DNA from 3 places in the Clostridium sp. CTA-19 genome. Region 1 is predicted to be linked to each of the others. Evidence: riboswitches for the same ligand, from Rfam matches in the RefSeq annotation. Region 1 holds a riboswitch; each other region holds the start of a gene.
What was found. A riboswitch is a leader RNA that binds a small molecule or an ion and turns the genes downstream of it on or off. The one in region 1 is predicted to bind lysine.
Positions count from the first base shown of each region.

Region 1 (3,296 bases):
TTAATTCTTATTCTATGTTTAAAAGTAAATCAGGAGAAATGTTTTTTGGTGGAATTAATGGATTTAGCACGTTTTATCCTAAAAATCTAAATCAAGATAATTATATTCCCAAAGTAGTTATTAAAGAGGTTTTATTTAATGGAAATATATTAAAATATAATAAAAACATTACACTTAAATATAACGAAAATCACTTTAATGTAGAATTTTTTCTTCCAGAATACAACAATACATCTAAAACTGAATATTGCTATAAATTAAATGGATTTGATAAGGAATGGGTATATTGTAAAAATAGGAATTATGGTAATTACACTAATATACCACCAGGGAAATATGTGTTTACAGTTAAAGCTAGAAATACTGCAGGGATTTGGAGCGAGGAGACCAAATTATCGATAAATATAATGAATCCTCCTTGGAGAACTCCTATTGCATACTTGATTTATATTTTAATATTAACTTTACTTATATATATAATATGGAATTATGTAAATATATTAGAAAAGATGGTACATCAAAGAACTTTTGAACTTAACACAAAATTAAAGGAAAACAAAAAATTATATGACAAATTAATAGAAACAGAAAGATATAAAAACAACTATTTTATTAATTTATCACATGAACTAAGGACTCCATTAAATGTTGTTATGTCTACACTTCAACTTTTAAATAGATTTACTATAGATAAAATAACAATACAAAATGAAAAAATGATATATTATTTAGATGTTATGACCAAAAATTCTAATAGATTGCTAAGGCTTATAAATAATATAATTGATACATCAAAAATTGACTCAGGAAGTTATAAAATTCATATACAAAAGGTGGATATAGTTTATTTAGTTGAAGAATTAGCTTTATCTATGAAAGAATTTATAGAAGATAAAGGTATAGAACTTATAATTGATCCTGAAATTGAGGAAAAGATTATAGAATGTGATCCAAGTGATATTGAAAGATGCATAATTAATTTAATAGGGAACTCAGTTAAATTTACTAATAGAGGTGGGCTAATAGAAATAAGAATATTTGATAACGGTGATACCATATCTATATCTGTAAGAGACACTGGAGTTGGCATAGATAAACAGAATCATGAAAGTATATTTAATAGATTTTCTCAAGCTTATGATAAATCGTCAGAAGAACATGGTGGAAGTGGTCTTGGGTTAACACTTACAATGCAATTAATAAAACTTCATAAAGGAACTATTGAATTGAAAAGCGAATTAGGAAAAGGAAGTGAATTTATAATAACGTTGCCAATTTATCAATAATTTTCAATATGTGAAAATTAGAAAAATTGGAAATGAGATATAATTCTGAAAAATATAATATGTATTGACTTGAAAGTTTAAAAGATGCATAATAATACATATATTAAAAAGTAAATAATTAAGATAGAGGAGCAAAATTTAAGAGTATTATTATGGAGACAAGCACGATGAAGTAATAAAAAAGGAAATTTTGCCGAAGTTAATAGCGGATGCTTTAAGGCTATTAGCTGGTTTTATATAGAATATATGTAAAACTGTCACAAAATATTTTGTGGAGGGCTATTACTTTATAAACTTTGAAGATTATTTTTTAAAAGAATTCGAAGCCATAAGTATATGCTTATGGTTTTTTGTTTTTTAGAATATGAATAATTATTCAGTTTATTCAATGTGGATGTATCTTGGTTAATTACTTATGGGAATTAATAATTGAGCAGTTATTATGGATTACCTAATAAAATGCCCATAAGGAGGAAAGTAATGCAAAACAATGAAGAGTTACAAAGAGGTTTAAAATCACGACATCTAAACATGATTGCAATGGGAGGTGCCATAGGTACAGGTATATTTCTTGCAATGGGAGATACCATACATAAGGCAGGTCCAGGAGGCGCACTAATAGCGTATGGGTTAATTGGCGTTATGGTATATTTTTTAATTACTAGTTTGGGGGAAATGGCTACATATATGCCTATATCTGGTTCCTTTAGTGCTTATGCAACAAAATTTATAGATCCATCATTGGGATTTGCACTTGGTTGGAATTATTGGTATAACTGGGCAATAACGATAGCAGCAGAAATGGTAGCTGGTGGGTTGATAATGAAATATTGGTTTCCAGATGTAAAGCCAGTTATATGGAGTATTATATTTTTAACTATAATAGTAGGATTGAACTTGTTATCTTCTAAAGCTTTTGGAGAATCAGAATATTGGTTTGCTAGTATAAAAATTGTTACAGTAATAATATTTTTGATAATTGGAGTTTTAACTATTTTAGGAGTAATAGGTGGGGAAAGGATAGGATTTGAAAACTTTACTTCAAATGGAGGGCCTTTTGTTGGAGGTAAAAATTCAATATTTATGATTTTTTTATTGGCTGGATTTGCATTTCAAGGAACAGAACTTGTTGGGGTCGCAGCAGCTGAAAGTGAAAATCCAGAGAAAACTATACCTAAGGCAGTAAGTACTATATTTTGGAGAATATTAATATTTTATTTAGGAACTATTGTTATTATTGGAGCTATAATACCTTATACTGAATTAGGAGTAGAACAAAGTGCTTTTACTGTTGTTTTTGAAAGAGCAGGAATACCTATGGCTGCATCAATAATGAATGCTGTAATTTTAACATCAATATTATCAGCAGGAAATTCAGGAATGTATGCATCAAGTAGAATGTTACATGCTATGGCTAAGGATGGAATGGCACCAAAAGCTTTTGCAAAAACTAATTCAAAAGGAGTTCCTGTTAATGCTATAGTATTAACTACTGCTATTGCATCAATATGTTTTTTAACAGGAGCTTTTGCAGAAAATACAGTTTATGTATGGTTAGTAGCAGCATCAGGATTAGCCGGATTTATAGCTTGGGTAGGCATTGCACTTTGTCACTATAGGTTTAGAAAAGCCTATATAGCACAAGATAAAAAATTATCTGATTTAAAATATAAAGCTAAATTATATCCACTAGGGCCAATTATTGCATTGGTAATGTGTGTAATAATAATAATAGGACAAGGATATAGCTATTTAAGTGGGGATACAATAGATTGGCAAGGCTTGATAGCATCTTATATTGGATTACCATTATTCCTAATTTTATACGTTGGATATAAAATTAAAAATAAGACTAAAGTAATAAAATTAGAAGATGTTGATTTGATATATAATGAAAAAGAGGAAAATAATAATAAAATAGCATAATTAAAAAGTAAAAAAATTTTAAAAATTATCTTTTAAAATTTAACAATAATAATGCAGTATATAAAGTAGATAGTGGAGAATTAA
Region 1 covers NZ_BAAABH010000015.1:22,146-25,441, forward strand. The annotation lists gene ACYUE0_RS09745 (ligand-binding sensor domain-containing protein) at 1-1,286, shown strand, start outside; lysine riboswitch at 1,403-1,576, shown strand; gene ACYUE0_RS09750 (amino acid permease) at 1,767-3,212, shown strand.

Region 2 (3,296 bases), on a different contig from region 1:
TCTGCCTAGTTCTTTTGCTATTCTAGCTACTTTTTCAACTAATTGAGCATTAGATTCTGCAGGCACACCTTTTGATATATATACATTATCTTCAAATCCAACTCTTACATGTCCTCCAGCAAGCATTGACATTGCAGCTAATGTAAATTCATTTCTACCTATTCCTGAAACTGTGTAAGTACTTCCTGCTGGTATACTGTCCTTCATGAATAAGAAATCTCTCATGTCTGCGCTTATACCACCGTTTACACCCATTACAAAGTTAAAGTGCATAGGTTTTTTAATATAACCTTTTTTTTCTAATCTTATTGCCATATCGATCATACCTTTATCAAAAACCTCTATTTCAGGTTTTACATTAAAAGCGATCATTTTTTCTCCGAATTCTTTTATTGTATTTTCTGTATTAACAAAAATTTCATCTCCACCGAAATTACAAGTACCACAATCAAGTGTTGCCATTTCTGGTTTCAATTCAACTGGTTGAAGTCTTTCTGCATTAGACATTCCAACCGCTCCACCTGTTGAAGGTTGAATTATAACATCTTTACATCTTTTTCTTATTTCATCAATGCAAGCTTTAAATCTATCTTTACATTGAGTTGGTTTACCGTCATCTTCTCTAACGTGTAAGTGAATTACACTTGCACCTGCTTTATATGCTTTATAAGCTTCTTCCCCTATTTCTTCAACAGTGTAAGGAACATTTGGATTATTTTCCTTTGTTACTTCTGCTCCACATATAGCAGCTGTAATAATTAACTTATCCATATTTTTCCCCTCTTTTCAAAACACATTAATAATTTAATTTGGCGTCTGTATACACATACAAATAAATTATTGTTATTTTTTTAACAAGTTTTTTATAACTAAACGTTATCATAGTCTGTTTAAAATTTTACTTTATTCAGATAGTCTTTAGAACTTCCCTGTAATAAAGGTTTTTTCCATAATCTATTGATATTTTTAACCCTTTTAAACGTTCTTATTGAAATATTAATATATTAAACAATTTACTAAATCTTTTTATATAAAACTTTCATTCTATTTCTTATTTTCTTATTTTCTTTTTTTATCTTTTGGTACTACACAAGTTCCGCTAGCTTTACAAACAACTATTGGTTCTTCTAATACGTCACAAGCTGAATCATTTATATCTGGTCTTGGAACTATAACTTTTCTAGCTTCAAAAACCATTTTTCTTGAACTATTTCCTACTTTAACGATTTCGCCTACAGCTTCTATATAATCCCCTGCATAAACTGGTGCTAAAAATTCTACGCTATCATAAGCTTTAAATAATCCTTCATCACCATCATTAATGATTAATAACTCTGTTGCTACGTCTCCAAATAATTGTAACATACGAGCACCGTCAACTAAGTTTCCACCGTAATGTGCGTCATGAGCACTCATTCTCATTCTAATAATAGATTTCATATGTAATCCACCCCCATATAATAATTGAAATACAATGTTTTGTATAAAATAACTTTATACAAAATAAAAAAGCACTGAAAATTTCAGCACTTATCAGAGCATTATATAACATATTCTTTTAATTTCAAAAGATTATATAATACCCATTGATGCAATGAAATTTAACATAATTCATCACACAAATAGCGCACCATAAAATCTTATGACAGTTGCAGAAATATCCTTTCTACACCCAAGATTAAATTTAAGAACAATTTTAATCTTTCGGCAAATAAACCCTTCACAATTATTATCAGTGGTTCTTCACTTTATCACATAATTGTTAGCCTATTATTTGCTCCTCTATTTATGTACAATATTTAGTTTGGCTATAGAATAAATTCAAACGGTAAATTCACCGTCTATATATATTATAATATTCATTGTTTTAAAAATCAATATTATTTTCAGAAAATTTATTTTTGTTTCGACAATTTTAAGTTAAGTTAAGTATTTTTCGATTAATTTTTTATATATTTTTTTATATATTTGAAATTAAACAGCTTTTAGTTTAGTATCATTTTAATTTTTTTTAAATATTTTATCGCTCTAAAGTTTTAAATCCTACCATTTTTCTATTATAATATCTTGTTTTTTACATATTACTTAATTTTTTACTTAAAATTATTGTGCCTCCTACAATACTCGATATCAGATACAATCCCTTTAGTTTTAATAATAATTTTAATTGTTAATTTTATAGGGAAATAATTTTTCATTTAAGATTCTCACTTCATAAAATTATAGAGAAACAAGCTCCAATTTAAATTTATACATCAAATTTTTGTTATTAGTTGAGAAAATAAGTACAAATACAGTTAGTTATTGATAAAATATTAATTTGAATTTTCTCATTTGATAAATGAATAAGTTTAAAATTTAATTTGGAACCCTATATAAGTTAATGTTAAAATTTTAAACTTTATACAAAAAGCGAGACAGGGTTAAAATTAATTTTAACCCTGTCTCATTTTCTATTTCTAATTGTTTTTATTTATTTAATATCTAAAACCCTAAATATATCTTTTACTGTAACAGTTAAATTTACTTTTTTATCTTCACCATCTATTGTACCTATAAATTTGTAAGTACCAACTTTATTGCTATCTAAAGCAGTGCTATTCCAAACAATATTAAATTCTTTTATAGTATTATCACTCATTGTAGCTTTAACTGTTGTAGGGAATGTAAAGTTATCACCTTTTTCTATTACTGCACTCATGTCATCTAGTTTTTCTATTACTGGAACTACTTTAACAGTTAAAGTAACTTCTTTACCCATAGCTACTCCAGTATAAGATTTTGTTCCTATTTTTGATGTATCAATTGATCTTACATCCCATTCAGCAAAAATTTCTTTTTCTCTTCCGTCCGTAAGTAATGCTGTCACCGTTGTAGGTAATTTAGCTTGTGACTTATGCTTTACTTCAATATCCTTATCTATAACATGCTTTATTTCACCATATCCCATTTCTTTTTTTAACGTATCCATTACAGAATCATTTATTACAGTTGGTCCACCTAATATGTATATTTCTTTTGACATTTGACCTCTTATATATTCAAAATTATCATTTTCTATAACACTTCCATTTGTTAATATTAATGGTGAATTAGTTTTTCCCGCTAATGCACTACCTGCTAATGCGTCAGGATAATTCATACCAGTTGCAACATAAGCAGTATCAAAACTTATGTCACTAATAAATTTTTTAAATATATTAGCATTTGTTTCAAACCTGTTTGCACCTGAAATTCTTTCTACATTTTTAAACTCATTTGCTACATTTTCAGAAACTGCTGATGTTCCTCCAATC
Region 2 covers NZ_BAAABH010000024.1:29,916-33,211, forward strand. The annotation lists gene kce (3-keto-5-aminohexanoate cleavage enzyme) at 1-771, opposite strand, end outside; gene kal (3-aminobutyryl-CoA ammonia lyase) at 1,060-1,440, opposite strand; lysine riboswitch at 1,616-1,793, opposite strand; gene ACYUE0_RS13130 (cell wall-binding repeat-containing protein) at 2,474-3,296, opposite strand, start outside.
Region 2: linked by a shared signal. The riboswitch ahead of kal (3-aminobutyryl-CoA ammonia lyase) and the one ahead of ACYUE0_RS09750 (amino acid permease) in region 1 are both predicted to bind lysine.

Region 3 (3,296 bases), on a different contig from region 1:
TTATTAATATGAGCCCAGCTCAAATTGCAGCAGCAGCAGAAGTTTTAAATAAAGTTAATGATTCAGTTAAAAATACTAATAATTGTACTGAATGTAGTAGCGAAGCTAAGAATGAAAGCGGAAAAAATGAAGAACTTTTAGACTTAGTTAATCAAATAATTGCTACTATGAAGGGGAACAACTAATGGAAAATTACGAAGAATTACTAAAGGTTTTATTAGAAGCTGTGAAGGATAAAGGATCAAATGCTGTAATTACTGGAAATTCATCTGAAATTCCAGTAGGTGTTTCTAATAGACATGCACACCTTTCACAAAAAGATATAAATACTCTATTTGGTGAAGGTTATAACCTTACAAAACTTAAAGACTTATCTCAACCTGGACAATATGCATGCAAAGAAACTATCACAATTTGTGGACCAAAAGGTGCAATTGAGAAAATTAGAATTCTTGGACCAGCAAGAAGTAAGTCTCAAATTGAAGTGCTAATGGGAGACTGTATTAAACTTGGTGCAGCACAATATGTAAGACTGTCTGGAGAATTAAGCAAAACAGCTGGAATTACACTAGTTGGACCAAAAGGTTCTGTTCAGCTAGAAGAAGGTTTAATAGTTGCACAAAGACATATCCACATGACACCTGAAGATGCTAAAAATTTAGGCGTGTGTGATGGAGAGATAGTATCAATAAAATTTGATGATTTAAGAGGCGGAACATATAGCAACGTCGCTATTAGAGCTAATGATACTTCAAAGCTTGAATGCCATCTTGACATAGAAGAAGCTAATGCAATGGGCATTAACTCAAAATCAAAAATAACAATAGTAAAATAAGAAAACCACAAGATTAAAATAAGAGTTTATAATTAAAAATAAAATAAAAAAATAACTATATTTAGGAGGATTTTCAAATGAAATACGATGCATTAGGAATGATAGAAACAAAAGGTTTAGTAGGAGCAATAGAAGCAGCAGACGCTATGGTTAAAGCTGCAAATGTATACTTAATAGGTAAAGAATATGTTGGAGGCGGACTTGTAACTGTTATGGTTAGAGGAGATGTTGGAGCTGTTAAAGCTGCTACAGATGCTGGTGCTGCTGCTGCACAACGTGTTGGAGAATTAACATCAGTTCACGTAATACCTCGTCCACATTCTGAGGTTGAAGTAATTCTTCCAACAGCTAAAGAAGCTGTAAAATAGTATTTTAATTAAAATGAAGGAGTTATTGCAAAATTAACTTATAAAAATTAATGGAGCAATAGCTCCTTTTTTTATAAAAATTTAGTTAAATAAAATTAGATTAATTATAAATTAAATAAGGTTTATACTAAATAAAATATAAAAAAACTGTTGACAAATATAAAAATCATATGTAAAATAACGTATTAAATAAAAGAATATTGATTGTAGAGGTCGCGATATTTATAAGTACCAATAATGAGGTAAGCACAATGATTTATTGGAAAAGGAGTTATCGCCGAAGGATATAACTTATGCTTTAAGGTTATATACCTGGGTATGTATAAAATATATGCATAACTGTCACAAGTTTAAATTGTGTTGAGCTACATTTGAGGAATAAATGGTATATTTATATTGATTTTATGTCCCCTTAAGTGTTACTTAAGGGGTTTTTTATATTTAAAAAGATATACACACCCTGTAGCAAAAGCAAAATACCCAAAATTAGGAGGAAACTATTATGAAATTACAAGGAACTATGTTGGTAAAAGAAAATGAATTGTATATAGGGGGTGTAAGTTGTAAAGAACTTAGAGAAAAATATCAAACACCACTTTACGTATTTGATGAAGAGTTAGTTAGAAATAACTGTAGAGAGTATGCAAAACATTTTAGAGTAAATAAAGAAAATAATAGAGTGGCTTATGCAGGTAAAGCATTTTTACCTATATATATGTGTAAGTTAATAAATGAAGAAGGGTTATGTCTTGATGTAGTATCAGGAGGAGAATTATATACAGCATATAAGGCCCAATTCCCTATGGAAAAAATATTATTTCATGGAAATAATAAAACAATAGAAGAAATAAAAATGGGTGTAGAACTAGGAGTTGGAAGATTTGTTGTAGACAACTATTATGAATTAGAATTATTAGAAAAAATTTGTGAAGAAAAAGGTGAAAAACAAGCTGTTTACTTTAGGATAACTCCTGGAATAGAAGCGCACACACATGAATATATAAAAACTGGACAAATTGACTCTAAGTTCGGATTTACATTATCAAATGGAGATTTATATAACGCATTAGAGAAATTAAATAATTATAAAAATATAGAGTTAGTAGGGATACATGCGCATATAGGGTCACAAATATTTGAAGTAGAGCCGTATTTAGATGAAGTTAAAATAATGATGAACTTAGTAAAAGAAATAAAGGAATCCTATAACATAGATATAAAAGAAGTAGATTTAGGTGGAGGGATGGGAGTTTATTATACGGAAGAAGATAAACCGAAAACAATAAAAAAATTCTGTGAAGCGATAATAGAAAAAACAGAGGAAGTATGTAAAAAAATTGATATAAAAGTACCTATTTTAATAATAGAACCAGGAAGGTCAATAGTAGCAAATGGGGGAAGTACAATATATACAGTAGGAGCTATGAAACATATAAAAGGTATAAGAACTTATGTAAGTGTAGATGGTGGAATGACAGATAATATAAGACCCTCCTTATACCAAGCAGGATATGAATGTGCAATTGCTAATAAAATAGGAGAAAAGAGAAAAAACCAAGTTACAATATCAGGTAAGTGTTGTGAAAGTGGTGATATACTTATAACAGATACTAATATTATGGACATTAAAAGTGGAGATATATTAATAGTTTCATCAACTGGTGCATATGGATATTCAATGGCATCAAACTACAATAAAATAACAAAACCAGCAGTAGTATCAGTACAAAATGGAAAAAGCAAATTAATATGTAAAAGACAAAGTTATGAAGATTTATTTAAATTAGAAGTAGTATAGATGATAAAACTAAAATTTTAAAAAGTTATATATTTAAATGAAAGTATTAAATTTTGGCACCCACTAATTATAAAAAAATTTTAAAGATGTTTCTTGGTGAAAGTGAATAATTTTGAAAATGATAAACATAATTAGAAAGGTTTAAAAATAGAAAGTATATTTTTAAACCTTTTGTTTTCTTTAAACATTGTAAATTTTTTTTATAGTATTTAGACCATCTAAAATTTCTTCTTTTGAAAAATTACAATCAATTAACTTGTCTAAGGAAAATTTATTAATTTCTTCGTAAAAAAAT
Region 3 covers NZ_BAAABH010000009.1:59,293-62,588, forward strand. The annotation lists gene ACYUE0_RS06930 (acetaldehyde dehydrogenase (acetylating)) at 1-185, shown strand, start outside; gene ACYUE0_RS06935 (phosphate propanoyltransferase) at 185-835, shown strand; gene eutM (ethanolamine utilization microcompartment protein EutM) at 913-1,203, shown strand; lysine riboswitch at 1,403-1,579, shown strand; gene lysA (diaminopimelate decarboxylase) at 1,706-3,001, shown strand; gene ACYUE0_RS06950 (DUF6483 family protein) at 3,182-3,296, opposite strand, start outside.
Region 3: linked by a shared signal. The riboswitch ahead of lysA (diaminopimelate decarboxylase) and the one ahead of ACYUE0_RS09750 (amino acid permease) in region 1 are both predicted to bind lysine.